2 regions of the Xanthomonas phaseoli pv. dieffenbachiae genome follow, and region 2 is predicted to be linked to the other one. Evidence: predicted binding sites of a transcription regulator. Region 2 holds the regulator's gene; the other holds the start of a gene.
The links. Region 2 encodes FliA, which starts transcription of late flagellar genes. Its sites were predicted from a motif close to TAAAGTTTNNCNNNCNNNGGCCGATAA; they were not measured.
Positions count from the first base shown of each region.

Region 1: FLG15_RS02660 (GGDEF domain-containing protein) is a predicted target of FliA. The motif match lies at 2,361-2,387, and genes of this name have one in related genera.

Region 1 covers NZ_CP041380.1:568,287-576,836, forward strand. Annotated here, with positions in the region: gene FLG15_RS02645 (GAD-like domain-containing protein) at 1-980, shown strand, start outside; gene FLG15_RS02650 (DUF1615 domain-containing protein) at 1,022-2,113, opposite strand; gene FLG15_RS02660 (GGDEF domain-containing protein) at 2,619-4,493, shown strand; gene FLG15_RS02665 (Rrf2 family transcriptional regulator) at 4,555-5,076, shown strand; gene FLG15_RS02670 (NAD(P)/FAD-dependent oxidoreductase) at 5,179-6,078, shown strand; gene FLG15_RS02675 (hypothetical protein) at 6,439-6,633, shown strand; gene FLG15_RS02680 (hypothetical protein) at 6,860-7,411, opposite strand; gene FLG15_RS02685 (class I SAM-dependent methyltransferase) at 7,617-8,501, opposite strand.
Region 2 covers NZ_CP041380.1:2,102,108-2,110,657, forward strand. Annotated here, with positions in the region: gene FLG15_RS09605 (chemotaxis protein CheA) at 1-1,390, opposite strand, end outside; gene FLG15_RS09610 (protein phosphatase CheZ) at 1,393-2,019, opposite strand; gene cheY (chemotaxis response regulator CheY) at 2,019-2,411, opposite strand; gene FLG15_RS09620 (RNA polymerase sigma factor FliA) at 2,447-3,214, opposite strand; gene FLG15_RS09625 (MinD/ParA family protein) at 3,211-4,095, opposite strand; gene flhF (flagellar biosynthesis GTPase FlhF) at 4,082-5,773, opposite strand; gene flhA (flagellar biosynthesis protein FlhA) at 6,523-8,550, opposite strand, start outside.

The DNA.
Region 1 (8,550 bases), 1.5 Mb from region 2:
AGTGCGGCCCGCTCGCTGCGGGCGAGGTCTATGAGATCGATCAGTTGCTGTTCTCGATGCAGATGCTGCGGGTCACCAAGGTCGATGCGTTGGCGCTGCACACCCGGCTGCGCGACGCTGTCGACCGCCCGGCACCGGTGGCCGATGTGCCCACCACCAATGCCGATGCATTGCCCGCAGAGCAGCGCTCCGTGTTCGAGGGCATCTTCCCGCAACCACGGGCGAGCGACGACCTGCACGGCCTGTATCTGTCCTCGTATATCGATTGGCATCGCATGCTGGCGCTGGAGCCCGACGGGCAGTATCGCCTGCTGTTTTGGAAGATCGACCATCGCAGTCTTGCACGCTGCGATGTGCGTGCGTATTCGGGGCGCTTCGAGGTGACGCACACCGAGATGGGCGATCAATACATCACGCTGGACATCCGCCTGCGCCGCGATTCGAGCGGTAGCGATGCCAACGATGCGCAACTGCTGGTGATGCGCTCGGGTACCGACATGTTCCTGCTGCGCAGCGACGAACTGGCAGACATGGCCACGGCCATGGATGGCTCGAAAACACTCGGACGCAGCGAGTACTACTTCCGCAAGGTGAAGCTGACCGATGCGTTCGTCCAGGAGCCATCCGGCGGGCGCGCCGCGCCACCGCTTGCCGATCTTCCAAACGTGTTGCAGCAACAGGTGAATGCCGAGCCGATCATCGCCACCATCACCCATGTGGACGAAATCGACCCGGACGCCGAAGACGACGGCGCCGGCACCGTCATGTGCACGCTGGACCGCGGCCAGGACGATGGCCTGCGCATGAACATGCCGCTACGCTCCCCACCAGCGACAGGGCGCGCCCTGTATGGATGGGTATGGGAGATGGACCCTGCCGCGTGTCGTGCCGGCATCAGGTATCAACGCGGCAGCGATGGCAAGCTGGACCATGGCCCGGTGGTCGGCGATGTGTTGACCAGTCGCCTGAGCGGCGAATGAGGCGACAGAGCGCAGCGCCGGCGGCGCGGCAGCCCGCGCGCCTACTTGCTCATGCAGCGCTTCCAGCGCTCGTTCACCCGCTGTGCAAACCAGGCGGTGGTGAGCGTGCGGGTGATCTTGGGGCTTTCCAGGGTGATGCCGGGCAACACGGCACGCGGCAGCGGCTTGCCGGCGCTGCGCTCTGCCAACGCGAACACCTGGCGATACAGGTCGGAGTCGGCGAAATCTGCGCTGTTGCCGTCCTCCAGTGCGCGGCGGAGCTGGCGGTCGCTCATCGCCAACTGGTTGCCCAGGCTGCGTGCGGCACGCTCGGTGCTGCCGGGCGCGTCCAGGCTGGCGCCCGGCGTAAGCAGGTCGCCGTCCAGGGCTAGCGCGATGCCGCTGGCGGTGCTCAGCGCGGCCTGGAAGGCGGCATTGCGGCTGGCGTACCAGCCGGCGTTGAAATCGGCGAAGCGATACAGCAGCGCGTCGTAGTTGGCCGGATAACCCAGCAGATGCTGCGTACCGAACCACAGCCCGCCACGGCGGCTGAAGACGTCGTGGCGGATCGAGTCGCCAGGCGGGTAGGGGTAGCGTTGCGCATGCTGCTCGGCGAAGGCGATGCTCACCTGCATCGGCCCGGCGGTATGCACCGGGTTGAATCCGTCGAACAGGCGCGCGCCCAGCGGCACGCTGCCGGTGAAGTCTTCGAAGATGCGGCTCAGTTCCTGCTCGGTGCGCGCAGCAGCGATGCGCGTGGCATAGCTGCGCCCATCCGGGGAATTCAGACGCAAGGCGGCATCGACCATGAAGCCGGGAATGTGATGCGCACTGGCGCGGCGGTCGATCTCGGCACGCGAGATCTTGCCCAGGTTGGGCACGATCGGGTTGGCCTGGTAGCTCGATTCCTGCTCGGTCACCGCCAGCACTGCGCAGATGTGTTCGGCGCTGGTGTCCAAGGCCTGCGAGGACAGCGCCACATACACATCGCTGGCCCAGCCGGCGCGGTCGGGCAAGGTTGCCGGCAGGCGCCGCGCGATATCGGCCTTGACCGCATCGGGCGAGCGCTGCGGGGCACGCGGGGCCTGTGTGGCGCAGGCCGACAGCAAGGCGATGGCGAGCAGCGTGAGCAGGCGGGGCAGGGGTGAGATCACGGCGTCTCCGGAAAATCGAGGGGCGGCAGCTGCCGTGCGGCAGTTTACGCGGCCACCCCGTGGGAGCTTCACCCCGCTGGCGCGCAAGGCTGCCATGTCCTGGCATACCGAAACCACGGCGATCGGGACAGATGGGTTGGGTTGCTGTCGTGGTGCGTCGGGCGCATGGACCAAGCAAAGCGATCAAGCGGGTCTGGTTGCCTTCTGCGCGCCGGTGCGATGGGCTGCGCTCTATCGTCATCCGAATTCAAGAGTGGCCCGCCTGGGCCGATAACGAACGCGAGCGCTTGGGCCTTGATCGCGTTGGCGGCCGTGTGCGTTGGTCATCATGACGCTCGCATCACATCGGAAGACGGGCGTTTGGCCTGAAATTTCGCTGGATTCCATCGCCATCCAACCGTGGGAGTGCTTGAAATGCCGCAGCAACCAGCAAGCCGCCACGTCTGCGCAGATGGCATCGGCCTGGCGTGCGCACGTTACGGCCCGTCGTCGACGTGATGACGCGATGAGCATGTTCGTGGTCCGGTGGCGGCATGGGCTCGCCGCGTTCGCCTTGCTGCTGGGCAGTGGCATGGTGTCGGCGCAGCCGCAGCCGTGGAAGACGATCGAAGCGGCGACCATCGACGACCCGGTGATGGCGTTGCAGATCGCACAAGGCGCACTGCAGCGGGCAAGCCGCGACCACGACGTGGATGCCGAGTTCTGGGCCTTGCTGGCGCAGGCACGCGTGCTTATTTCACTGGAAGACAGCGAACGCCGCCAGGCGGTGCTGACGCAGGCGCGCGGAAAGCTCGACCAGCTGCACGGCAACACCCCGCAGGCACGGCTGTGGCTGGATATCGTGCAGGCGCTCAGCGATGTGCGCGAAAACCCCAATCGCGTCATGGTGGCGCGGCTGGAAGCGCTGCGCCAACGGGCCAGCGCGCTGGGCCGCAACGATCTGCTGTGCGAAGTGGAGGCGGTCGACATGTGGAGCATGCTCGCCTCCGGCAGCAGCGATGAATCCTGGAGCGCGGCGCAGGCCAGCTATCAATGTGCCGCGCGCGAAAACCTGCTGGGGCTGGAGCTGGATGCGTTGACGCAACTGGGAGCATTGGCCAGCCGCGTCGGTGGTCGCGCCGCCGAAGACAACGAAACCGAAGACTACCTGCAGCGTGCGCTGGCACGCCTGCACGACCAGCCGGCGCGCTTTCAGCGCAGTCTGGTCGAACACGAGTTCGGCACTGCCTTGGCAACACGGCAACCGGAAGCGGCGCTGCTGCATTTCAGGCGCGCATTGGCGCTCAGCCGCGAACTGCGCGACCAGGCGGGCGTGGCTGCAGCGCTGACCAGTGCCAGCGAGGCCCTGATCGAAACCGGCGATGCCGCTTCTGCATTGACGATGGCCCGCGAAGCCCTGCCGCTGATGCAGCAACAAGGCAATATCGGGCGTGTTGCGGCATGTCACGCCGTCTTGCTGCAGGCCTTGATCGCGTTGAAGGCGCAGGGCCTGGACGCGGAAATCGTCGCTGCCAAGGCCGCAGACGATCCCAATCTGACCTTGAACCGTCGCGCGCAATTGGTCGACGCCATCGCCCAGGCACTTGCATTCCAAGGCCGCCATGCCGAGGCCTACCAGGAACTGCAACGCGCCAATGCGCTGCGCGCGCAGAGCCTGGACCGCCAGCGCGATACGGTGATGTTGCGCTTGCAGGCGCGCTACGAAGATGCACGCCGCGGCGCCGAAACGGCCGAGCTGCGCCGCCGCAGCGAGACCGCGCAGCTGGCACTGCAGGCGCGCGAAGCCGGCCAGCGGACGCTGTGGATCGCGTTGTGCGCAGCCTGCCTGTTGCTGCTCGGGGCACTGGTGGTGCTGGCCTTCGGCGCACGGCACCGGCGCCAGTTATCGCGGCTGGCGATGCGCGATGAACTCACCGGCCTGCCCAACCGGCGCGCCATTCGCACCGAGGCGCAGCAGCAGATCGAGCAGGCCTTGCGCTCGCACACGCCAGGCATGCTGGCATTGATCGATCTGGATCACTTCAAGCAGATCAACGACGTGTACGGGCACGCCACCGGCGATGCGGTGCTCAAGGCGCTGGCCAATGCATCGCGGCTGGCCCTGCGTGGGCAAGACCGCCTGGGCCGCCTGGGCGGCGAAGAATTCCTGCTGGTGTTGCCGGGCTGTGGCGAAGAGGAGATTTCCACGGTCTTTACGCGCCTGCGCAGTGCGGTGGCAGCGATCGATATCGCCGGCCTGCCGCCCGACCAACCGGTGCGCTTTTGCATGGGCGCGGTGCGCATCGTCGCCGACACCGGGCTGGATGCGTTGTTGAGCCAGGCCGATCTTGCGCTGTACGCCGCCAAGACCGCTGGGCGCGATCAATGGGCGGTGTGCTGATCCTGGTGCATGCACCTGCGCTGGGACACCGAGGCGATGCTGCGGCACAATCTGCCGGCCGATGGCGACCACCGGTTGCCGTGAACCGATCGAACGAACCCAGGACCGCATGCGCACCGATAGCCGCCTTTCCCGCATGTTGCACGTGCTGCTCCACATGGCCAGAAGCCCGCAGCCGATGACCTCCGAGCAGATCGCCAGCATGCTGTCGACCAATGCGGTGGTGGTGCGCCGGACCATGGCCGGGCTGCGCAGTGCCGGCTATGTGCAATCCAGTCGCGGCCACAACGGCGGTTGGCAGATCGGCTGCGATCTGGCGCAGGTGACGCTGCTGGATGTGCATCGCGCGGTTGGCGGCCCGCATCTGTTCGCGATCGGTGCCGATCACCCGAATCCGCAATGTGGGGTGGAGCGAGTGGTCAACGCGGCAATCGCCGATGCGCTGGCCCACGCCGAAGCGCTGCTGTTGCAGCGCCTGGGCACGGTGACGCTTGCCGCACTGGCGAGCGAGTTCGATGCCTTGTGTAGCGCGAGGGCCCCATCTGGCGGCAACGCGACGGGCAAGCGCACGCGGCAGCGCTGAATCGCGTCACTCGAGACGCAGCACGATGCCCGTGGTGTCTCAGCTGTCAATTAATGTAACATCGAAAGATACATTATTCGACATCGATACCCGGGAGCGACCATGCAGTACGAGGTGATCATCATTGGCGGCAGTTATGCAGGGCTATCTGCCGCCCTGCAGTTGGCGCGGGCGCGACGCCGCGTCTTGCTGGTGGACAGCGGCCGGCGGCGCAATCGTTTTGCCGACACCTCGCATGGCTTGTTGGGCCGCGATGGCGCATCGCCCGCGCGCATTGCCGATGAGGCGCGCGCGCAGGTGCTGTCGTATGCCAGCGTGCAGTGGGCCGACGGCGAGGTGGTCCAGGTCCGCGGGCAGGCAGATGGGTTCGAGGTCGTCTTTGCCGACGGCAGCGTGCATGCGGCCCGGCGGCTGATTCTGGCCATGGGGGTGGTCGATCGCCTCCCTGCGCTGGCCGGTCTGGCCGAACGTTGGGGCAGGCAGGTGTTCGTGTGTCCGTATTGCCATGGCTACGAACTGCAGCAGGGGCGCATCGGTGTGATCGCGACCTCCGCGCTTGCCGCGCATCAAGCCGCCATGCTGCCGGATTGGGGCGCCACCTGGCTGTTCTTGAACGACGCGCTGGTGCCCGATGAAGCCCAGCGGGCCCAGCTGGAGGCACGCGCGGTGCGTGTGGTGGCTGGCGCAGTGGCGGCGCTGCAAGGCGAGGGCGACACGCTGGAGCTGGTGCTGCACGACGGCCAGAGGTTCGCATTGGACGGGGTATTCATCACCACCCAGACCCAGATCAGTCCGTTAGTGACGCAGCTTGGATGTGCCACCAGCGATGGGCCATTCGGTCGCCTTGTGGCCGTGGACGCAATGCAGGCGACGACAGTGCCGGGCATATTTGCCTGTGGCGATATCGCAAACCCGGCCGCATCGGTGGTGTTGGCGGCAGCCAGCGGCGCGATAGCTGGCGTCGCAACGCATCGCAGCTTGATCTTCGGCCTGGGTAGCTGACCGCTGCGTGCGTGGTGATCGCCCCGCACGCCGCTTGGTCTGCGGGATGCTACCCGGCGCCGCATCGTTAACCGACGCAGGTTCTGCATTGGAATCTTGTACCCGGCGAACACCAGAGTGCGAGAGAGATACAGCCGGTGGCGACGACCGCGACGCCCATCTGACGACCGCGCAGAAGTTGGCCGGTCTGACGTTGCGCGGCGTAAACTTCACTGCCATGTCGATCCAACTTCATGCTTGAAAAAACTTCGTCGATCATCGCTGCCGGCCTCTGAACGCAAGAGTTCACGCCTGACCGACTGGCTAGTGCGCGGCGTGGTCGGTATCGCGGTGATCGCATGTTGCGGACGTTTTTGGCTATTGGGTGAGGCAGTCTTCGAAGGACGCTATGTCAACGTGATACGTGGCCGGCCGGCACGGATCTTCCTGGTGGACAGCGACCCGCATCGCTTCTGGATTGCTGTGGGCTGGGATGCGCTGCTGAGCTGCGTGCCGTTGGTGATCGTCGGCGGGTTTGCATATGCGGGTTGGAGGGCGCGCCGTCACTTGCGGTGATGGCACGGTTGGTGGCGATTGCAGTTTTCGTGCTTCATGGCCCGGCGTGTGCCTTGCCGCCGATCATGCGACGCCTATCCATTCGATACGCAGCAGTTGAGGCGGCGGTGCCAGGCAATCGCATGCAACGTGCAATCGCTGGTGTGCAGCGCGAAAGGCGTATTGCGAACGCGCGCTGACCAACACAGGCCAGATTCGTGCCGCTCCCACGGCGCCCGCACAACGATCAATGCGCTTGTTGCTTGCGCGCAGGTCGCCGCGCAGCGTGCCTGGGCCAGGTGTCGTAGCTATAGACGAACTGCTTCTGGTCGGCCCCTGCGGTCGGGTCGCAATGCCAGGAGCCGGCGACACCGCCGGGTTCCAGCACGCCGCCGATCTCGCGTACCGCTTGCGCTTCGAAGGCGCAGATGGGCCCGTAGACGGCCACGTCCCAGTCCGGTCGCGACGTCGGATGCGCATGCTGTACCAGCACGACGTCGCTGCCATGGAAGCGATGGACCTGCGCGGCATGCCGACGATCGGTGCTGAAGTAGCAAGGTGCGCCGATGCCCAGCACAACGACCTCGTCATCGCGCACTACCGCGCACTTGCCCTGGTGTTCGCCCAGGTGGATCACACGCCCGCCCACCGTTGCGGTAGTCACCGGATAGCGCGTGGTCACTTCCGACATCGGCTGCGATGGTGCGCTTGCCGTTACCGATGCCGTCTGCGCGTGTGCTGGTGCCGCAGTGACCAGCAAGAGCGAAACCAGCAGGGCAATGATCACGTGGGCGCGCATGCAACATCCATGTCGAGGGCGCGGCAGTATCGCAGATCCCTTCGGCGGCACGCTGCAACTGCCGCGGCACCCGTCATGCTGGCCTCGCGCACGCTTCGCGTGATCATGCAGTGCGCATGCGTGCTGTGAGTGCACGCTGCCTTGCATCTGCCGCTCGGTGATCGCACGGAGCGTGTCGCCAGCGTCAATGGCACGGAGGCACCATTCAGCGCCGTGCCGGCAAGTTCGCCAGCACGCCATCCAGGGCAAGTTGCGTGGTGAAGCCGGCCTTGGCCAGACGCTTGCTCACTTCGTTGGGCACATCGCGCCCACTGGTGAGCTTGTTGGGCGCGCCGGTGTAGTGAAACAGCCGCCCGCCTCGGCGCAGCACGCGTGCCAGCTGATCATAGAAGACCTGCGAATACAGCTCGCCAGCAATGCCGAAGCGGGGCGGGTCATGCAGGATGGCATCGACCGAATCGTCGGCCAGCGTGACGATGTGCTGCGCAATATCGGCATGGGTCAGCTGCAGGCGCCCGCCGGCAGCAGCGCCCTCCGGATCCGGCGACCACGGGTTGAGCGTGCGCAGCCACAGCACGTCGGCATTCTTTTCGAACGAGCGCAGCTGCGCGACCCCGGCCTCCAGGCAGCAGGCGGCGAAGTAGCCCAGCCCGCCGCAGGTGTCCAGCACGCTCTTGCCGCGCGGGTCCACCAGCGCCACCTTGCGCCGCGCATCCTCGAACGGCGACAGCTGCGCCGAGGGCAGCATCTTGATGCCATCGATCTCGAACGTGGGCGCGCCCCATTCGGTCGGCACCAGCTTGATCAATGCGCCGCTGTAGCGCGAGATCGGCGCGAAATCCTCGCCATCCCAGAAGTACAGCGTGCGCTCCTTGAGCTTGCCCGGATAGGGATAACCGCGGCCGCGCCATTGCCAGGTCTGTGCATCGAGCTGGGCGGTGTCGGTGCTGCGGCCCAGGTCGAGCGAGCCGGTCCAGTAAGCCAGACCACTGCCGCGCGCGGCAAGCAGCGCTTGGGCATCGGCGAGAACGAGTAAGGGGCCGGAGTAGTGGGGCACGGCTGACAGCTCTGTGTGCGGCGTGCGGAACATGCCGCAGCGCTGCAAGGAAGGGAGCGGCATCGTAACCGACCTGTTGCGG
Region 2 (8,550 bases):
GGCGGTCGAGCACGGCGCGGCCGTCGAACCAGCCCAGCGAGGTCTGCGGTGCGTGCAGCACTTCGACCACGCGTGCCAGCGGCAACGCATAGACCGCTTCGCCGGCCTGCACCAGCAGGGTCGGCAAGATCGCCAGGGTCAGCGGCACGCGGATCATGAAGCGGCTGCCGCGGCCCAGTTCGGACTGGATCTGGATCTGCCCGCTCAGTTCGCGGATACGGGACTGCACCACGTCCATGCCCACGCCACGGCCGGAGATGTCGGTGACTTCCGCCTTGGTCGAGAAGCCCGGCATGAAGATCAGGTGTAAGCACTCGTCGGTGCTCAGGCGGGCGGCGGCTTCGGCGTCGATCAGGCCCTTGTTGCGGGCGATCTCGCGCAGGCGCTCCGGGTCGATGCCGGCGCCGTCGTCCTGGATTTCGATACTGACGTAGTCGCCTTCCTGCTGCGCCGACAGGCGCACATGGCCGCTACGCGGTTTGCCGGTGGCTTCGCGCAGGGCCGGCGATTCGATGCCGTGGTCGATGGCGTTGCGCACCAGGTGCACCAAGGGGTCGGCCAGGGCTTCGACCAGATTACGATCGAGCTCCGTTTCGGCGCCGATCAGTTCCAGTTCCACTTCCTTGGACAGGGTGCGCGCGACGTCGCGGGCCACCTTGGGGAAGCGGGCGAACACCTTGCTGACCGGTTGCATGCGGGTGCGCATGACCGCGGTCTGCAAGCGTGCGGTAGCGATGTCCAGCGTGCTGACCGCGCGGTCGAGTTCTTCATCGCGCAGGCGGGTGCGCAAGGTCTTCAAGCGGTTGCGCGAGAGCACCAGTTCGCCGATCAGGTTGACGATGGCGTCCAGGCGCTTGGTGTCCACGCGCACGGTCTGTTCGGCTTCGGCGCCGGTCTTGGCCGCGGCCTTGCCGGCCACCTTGGGGGCGGGCGCATGCGCATCGTCGCCATGTGCGGCAGCAGCCGGCTTGGCAGCGGCCGCCTGCGGTGCGGCCTTGAGCGCCGGCGGGGCGCTCTTGGCGTCGAACTGCGCGATCAACGTGGCCGGCGCATGCGGCACGGCTTCGCCCAAGCCCATGGCATCCAGCATGGCCTGCAGATAATCCAGCGATTGTTGTGCGGCATCGAAGTGATGCGCCTGCAGCACCGCCTGGCCCGAGCGCGCCATGCCCAGGGTTTCTTCCGCGGCGTGGCACAGCTCCACCATGGGCTTGATCGCCAGAAAGCCGGCGCCGCCCTTGAGCGTGTGGAAGCCGCGGAACACCGCGTTGAGCTGGTCGGCTTCTTCTGGCGCCTGTTCCAGCGAGACCAGCTGTTCGCCGAGGCGATCCAGGATTTCCTGGGCCTCGACGATGAAATCGGCAGCAATATCGTCTGGAACAGCACTCATGGTTACAGCCCCAATCCGGACAGCAGGTCGTCGGCGTCGTCTTGCGACACCGCATGACGGTCCAGGCCCTTGATTGCAGGACCGGCAAGACCGCCGTCGTCTTTCTTCGGCTCGGGATTCTTCGGCGGCAAGCCGAGCGCACCGAAGCCTTCATGCACACGCCGCACGATGCCGGCCACGCGCCGGATGATCTGGCCGCTCAAATCCTGATAGCTCTGCGCCAGCGACAGTTCGGTCAGGTTATGGCGCATCTTTTCCAGCAGCGCGCCCTGGTCCTGATTGAGCCCGCCGCTGCGCAGCTGGTTGGCCAGCTCGCGGCATTCTTCGACCAGATCCAATGTGCGGTGGCTGGCCTTCTCGGTCATCTCCACCACATGGTCCAGGCGCGAGCAGGCATCGTCCAGCTCGCCGGCTTCTTCGGGCACGGTGGGCAGTTCGCCCAGTGCCTGGCCGAGTTCGCGGGCGAGCCGGCTCAGGCTCTGCATCATCGGGCGCGTGCGCAGGGCGGCGAGGTGATCCACCTCGCGACGCCAGGCGACCTGGTCACCGCTTTCCAGTGCATCGAGTGCGTTCTGCAGGCGCTCGATCAAGGCGGCACGTTCGGCATCGGTTTCCACGGTCGCGTTCATCAGGCGGTCGCCGCCAGACGTTCGAACACCTTGCCCAGCTTTTCTTCCAGCGTCTGGGCGGTGAACGGCTTGATGATGTAGCCGTTCACGCCGCACTGGGCCGCTTCGATGATCTGCTCGCGCTTGGCTTCGGCGGTCACCATCATCACCGGCAGGTGCTTGAGCTTGGCGTCGGCGCGGATGTTGCGCAGCAGGTCGATGCCGGTCATGCCGGGCATGTTCCAGTCGGTGACCACGAAATCGAACGGGCCGGCACGCAACGCGGCCAGGGCGCTGTTGCCGTCTTCGGCCTCTGCGGTATTGGTGAAGCCGAGATCGCCCAACAGGTTCTTGACGATACGTCGCATCGTCGAGAAGTCGTCCACGATCAGGATCCGCATGTTCTTGTTCACATCAAGCTCCTAACACGAAAAATTACGCGAAAAATTCAGTCGTCGACTTCGACGCCGGCATCGGCCAGTTCGAAGACTTTGAGGCGGCCACGCAAACGCACCACCGCCTGGCCGTGGATCTGGCACACGCGCGATTCGCTGACGCCGAGCACGGCGCCGATTTCCTTCAGGTTCAATTCCTGCTCGTAATACAACGACAGCACCAGCTGCTCGCGCTCGGGCAACTGGCCGATGGCCTTGCCCAGCTCGCGGCCGAATTCGCCACGCTCCATCATCTGCTGCGGATTGGGGCCACCCTTGGCGGTGGTGTCCAGCTCGCCGTGATCTTCGATGCGCGATTCCAGGCTCAGCACCTGGCCACGTGCGGCATCTTCCATCAGGCGCAGGTAATCGGGCAGCGGCATTTCCATGGCGGCGGCCACTTCGGTGGCGGCGGCGGCGCGGCCGGTGTTCTGTTCGATCTTGCGCACGGCGGCGGCGGCATCGCGGGCGCGGCGGTGCACCGAACGCGGCACCCAGTCGCCCCTGCGAATCTCGTCGATCATCGAGCCGCGGATACGGATCGAGGCATAGGTTTCGAAGGACGCGCCCTGTTCGGAATCGTAGCTGCGCGAGGCTTCGATCAGGCCGATCATGCCGGCCTGGATCAGGTCGTCCACTTCCACGCTGGCCGGCAGGCGCGCCGCCAGATGGTGGGCGATGCGGCGGACCAGGTCGGCGTGCTGGGTCACCACGTCGTTGGCGTTGTTGCGCTGCACGGCGCGGTACTGCGCGCTGGCCGTGGTTGCGGTAGCGGTGCTCATGCGGCCACTCCCCGTTGGATGATGCGTTCGACAAAGAACTCGACGTTGCCGCGCGGCACGGTCGGGGCCTGCCAGCGCGAGGTACGGCGTGCGATTTCTGCGATGGCCTGCGCCGACGGACTGGCGGGGTAGGCCTTGATGACCGGTTGCTGGCGCTGCACCGACAGGCGCAGCCAGTCGTCCTGCGGCACATGGCCGAGATAGTTCAGCGAGACATCGCCGAGGAACTTCTCGCAGACGCGGGAGAGCTTGTCGTACAGCAGGCGGCCTTCGTTGGGGTCGCGCACCATGTTGGCGATGATCTGCAGGCGGTCCACGCCGCGTTCGCGCGAGAGCACCTTGATCAGCGCGTAGGCGTCGGTGATCGAGGCCGGCTCGTCGCAGACCACCACCACGGTGTCCTGGGCGGCCTGGCAGAAGGTCAGCACGCTGTCGGTGATGCCGGCGGCGGTGTCGATGACCATCACGTCCAGGTCGCGTTCCAGTTCGGAGAACACGTTGACCAGGCCGATGTGCTGGGCCGGGGCCAGTTCGGCCATGTGGCGGCGACCGGAAGCGGCCGGCACCACCAGCACGCCGCCGGGCCCTTCGATGATGACTTCATCGAGCGTGCAACGGCCGGCGATCAGGTCGGCCAGGGTGTACTTGGGCGCCAGGCCCAAGACCACGTCCAGGTTGGCCAGGCCGAGGTCGGCGTCCAGCAGCAGGGTGCGTTTGCCCATGTCGGCAAGCGCCACGGCCAGGTTGGCGGAGATGTTGGTCTTGCCCACGCCACCCTTGCCGCCGGTCACGGCAATGGTGCGCACCGGGCCCAAGGGCTCGGGACGGGTCGCCGACAGGGGGAAGGCGTTGGTCAGCTTGGCGTATTCACGCGACTGCATGGTTGTGCTCCGGAGTACAGGGCTTATCGGCAGCGCGCCGCAAATCTTCAAGGCGAAGAACGAGACTGGCGGCATTGGCGCGGTGCAGGTCGTCGGGGACCCGCTGTCCGTCAGTCACCCAGGTGATGGGCATTTGGTGGTCGACCACCACCGACAAGGCGCTGCCGAAGCGGCCGGTCTCGTCGAGTTTGGTCAGCACCACGCCTTGGGGCTTGGCGTGGGCGAAGCGGCGTACGACCTCGTCGAGGTCGGAAAAATGGGCGTTGGCAGGCAATACCAGCAGCGAGGTGACCTGCTGGGCGGCGCGCAGCCAGTTCAGCTGGGCGGCCAGGGCACGGTCGCGCTGGCCCATGCCGGCGGTGTCGATGAGCACCAGCTTGTAGTCGCGCAGGCGCTCCAGCAGCTCCAGCAGGCTTTCGGCGCTGTCGGCCTCGTGCACCGCGATGCCGAGCTGGCGGCCGTAGCTGTGCAGCTGCTCGCGGCCGCCCACGCGCTGGGTGTCGGTGGTGACCAGGGCCACGTCGCGCGGGGCGTGCTGGGCGGCAAAGCGCTGGGCGAGCTTGGCGATGGTGGTGGTCTTGCCGGCGCCGGTCGGGCCGACCAGGGCGATCACGCCGCCGCGTTCCAGCGGGTCCACCGGGGCCACCGGCAGACGCTTGGACAGCAAGCCCAGCATCAGGCCGCGGCCACGGTGCAATTCGGTATCGGCGGGGATCTGCAGGGCGATATCGCGGGTCAGGCCGGCGTCGAAACCGTAGTCGTCCATCAGTTCCAGCGCCTGGGCGCGCACCGGCAAGCCACGCAGGCGCTCGTCGGTGAGGCGGTTCATCTCGCGCTCGATCATCTGCCGCATCAGCGCCAGTTCGCCGCGCAGCTGCTTGAGTTCTTCGTCGTTCTGCGGCGCCGGCGTGGCGGCAACCGGCACGGCGGCCAGGGCCGGCGGGGCGACCACGATCGGCGGCAGCGCGGCCGGCGGCAGGATCTGCGGCAGGGCATCGTCCAGATCGAAGTCGGCTTCGTCGGCGAAGGCGTCGTCGTCCTGGTCCTGGGCGGCGTAGGCGGGAGCGGCAACCGTGGCCGCCATGACCGGAGCCGGCGCCTGGACCGGGGCGGCCTGCACGGCCGGGCGCTGCACCGGGGCAGTGGTCAAAAAGTCGGCGAACAGCTGTTCCGGCACGGCCGACAGCGCGTGTTCCTGGCGCGGCGCGGCGGTGACGGCAACCGCGTGGGCGAGTGCCTGGGCAGCGGGCGAAGGAATGCTGGCGGTACGCACCGGGGCGGCGACCGGCGCCTGGCGCGGCACGCTGACCGGCTGGCGCAGCGCCATGGCGGCAATCATGTCGTCGGCGGCGCTGGCGACGCGCTGGCGCTGGCTTGCCTCGGCGTCGGCAGACGGCTTGAGCAACGCGTGCACCGGAGCAGCGGGCTTGGCCGGGGCTTGCGGGGCGGCTGCCGGCTGGGCGGGAGCCTGCTGGTGCTGGGTGGAGGCCGGAGTGTCGGAGCGCGCGGTTTCCAGGGCGCGCTGCACGAGCTCTTCGTCGTAGTTGCTGGCAGCGACGATCTCGATGCCTTCGGCGGTGCGACGGTTGGACAGGATCACCGCGTCCGGGCCATGTTCTTCACGCACCATGCGGAATGCGGTGCGCATGTCCGGGGCGACAAAGCGTTTGATTTTCATGCGAAGTGCCTCCAGGAACGGGACCCGCCGGACGCCGGACGGGTGTGCGATGAATGTGGGTGTGTTGCCAGCGTCATGAGTTGCCTGTCCCGTTTGTGTTCCAAGTCCTGCCATCCGCCCCGCAGCGGTGGTGCTGGCTGCGGTCTCGCCAGAGCTAATGCATGCGGTGTGCCAAAACCGCAGTGCTGGATTTCTGGCGCTCGATCAGGAGGGTTGCGCGTGCGGCGGCTGCCCTTGTTGCCCCCATCCGCCCTTTGGGCACCTTCCCCCGCAGGCGGGGGAAGGGAGGGGTCGGTGCAACGCCGCTGCAGCGCTGGCAACCCGTTGCCTTCTCCCGCAGGCGGGAGAAGGTGGCGCGCAGCGCCGGATGAGGCGGTTGGTGCCGTGAGAGTCACACTTGCGGGAACATCGCGAGACGGCTGCCCCCCATCCGCCCTTCGGGCACCTTCCCACGCAGGCGGGGGATGGGAGGGTTGGTGCAACGCCGCTGCAGCGCTGGCAACCCGTTGCCTTCTCGCGCGGGCGGGAGAAGGTGGCGCGCAGCGCCGGATGAGGCGGTTGGTGCCGTGAGAGTCACACCTGCGGGAACATCGCGAGACGGCAGCCCCCCATCCGCCCTTCGGGCACCGTCCCCCGCAGGCGGGGGAAGGGAGGGGTTGGTGCAACGCCGCTGCAGCGCTGGCAACCCGTTGCCTTCTCCCGCAGGCGGGAGAAGGTGGCGCGCAGCGCCGGATGAGGGGCGCTAGTCTTTAGCTGATCGTGCCGACCAGCTTCAGGCGCTTGTCTTCCGGCACTTCGCTATAGGCCAGCACCGACAGGCTGGGCACGCTGTGGCGCACCAGGCGGGCCAGTGCGGCGCGCACCTGGCCGGGCACCAGCACCACCGCCGGTTCGTTGCGGGCTTCCTGCTTGCCCACGCAATCGGCCAGGCTTTGGTGCAGGCGTTCGGCCAGCCCGGGTTCCAGCGCCACGCCGTTGCCGTGGGTGGATTCCTGCAGCACGCGCTCCAGCTGCGGGGCCAGGGTGAACACCGGCAGCTCGGCCGACATGCCGGCGATTTCCTGCACGATGAAGCGGCCCAGCGAGGTACGCACCGCGGCGGTGAGGGTGGCCGGGTCCTGGCTATGCGGAGCGTGTTCGACCAGCGCCTCGACGATCTTGCGCAGCTGCCGCACCGGGATCTTCTCGATCAGCAGGTTCTGCAGCACGCGCACCACCACCGACAGCGGCAGCGCCTTCGGAGTGAGGTCTTCGACCATCTTCGGCGCGGTCTTGGCCAGGGTCGCCAGCAACTGCTGGACCTCCTCGTGACCGAGCAGTTCGGGGGCATGTTCGCGGATCAGGTGCGACAGGTGGGTGGCGACCACGGTCGCCGGGTCGACCACGGTGTAGCCCATCGATTCGGCATAGGCGCGCTGGTGCGGCTGGATCCAGGTGGCATCCAGGCCGAATGCCGGGTCCTTGCCGGGGATGCCGTCGAGCTGGCCGAGCGCACCGCCCGGGTCCAGCGCCAGTTCGCGGTCGGAATAGATTTCTGCGGTGGCCACCGGCACGCCATGCACCAGCAGCCGGTAGGCATTGGCCGATAGCTCCAGGTTGTCGCGGATATGCACCGGCGGCACCAGGAACCCGATGTCCTGGGTGAGCTTGCGGCGCACGCCCTTGATGCGCGCCATCAGTTCGCCGCCCTGGTTCTTGTCCACCAGCGGGATCAGCCGGTAGCCCACCTCCAGGCCCAGCGGGTCGATCGGGCGCAGCTCGTCCCAGCTCAGTTCAGCGCTGGCCTGTGCGGCGGTCGCAGCGGCCGCCGCCTGCGGATCGGCCGCCGGATCGCCGGAGGCCGGTTTTGCCAGGCTGCGCTTGTATAGCTTCCAGGCGATCACGCCCAGGATCAGGCCCAGCGTCAAAAACGCGACGTTCGGCATGCCCGGCACCAGGCCGACCAGGCCGAGGATGGCCGCAGCCACCGCCAAGGCGCGGTGCTGGCCGAACACCTGGCTGACCATGGCCCCGCGCATGTCCTGTGCACGCGAGGCGCGGGTCACCAGCAAGGCGACCGAAGAGGAGACCAGCAGGGCCGGCAGCTGCGCCACCAGGCCGTCGCCGATGGACAGCAGGGTGTACGTGGAGGCGGCATCCATGAAGCTCATGCCGTGCTGGAGCATGCCCACCGCCATGCCGCCGATGAGGTTGATGAACAGGATCAGGATGGCGGCAATGGCGTCGCCGCGGATGAACTTGTTGGCACCGTCCATCGCGCCATAGAAGTCGGCTTCCTCGCGGACTTCCTCGCGGCGGGCCTTGGCCTCCTCGCGCGTCAGCAAACCGGCGTTGAGGTCGGCGTCGATGGCCATCTGCTTGCCGGGCATGGCGTCCAGGATGAAGCGCGCGGTCACTTCCGACACGCGCCCGGCACCCTTGGTGATGACCACGAAGTTGATGATGGTCAGGATCGCGAACACCACGATACCCACGGCGTAGTTGCCGCCGATCACGAACTGGCCGAAGGCCTCGATGACCTTGCCGGCTGCGGCATGGCCGTCCTGGCCGTTGATCAGGATCACGCGGCTGGAGGCGACGTTCAGCGCCAGCCGCAGCATCGTGGTCATCAACAGCACGATCGGGAAAATGGTGAATTCCAGCGGGCGCTGCACGTACACCACCGCCAGCAGCACCATCAGCGAGATGGCGATGTTGAAGGTGAACAGCGCATCCAGCACCGGCGCGGCCAGCGGCACCATCAGCATGGCCAGCATGGCCATCAACGCCAGCGGGGC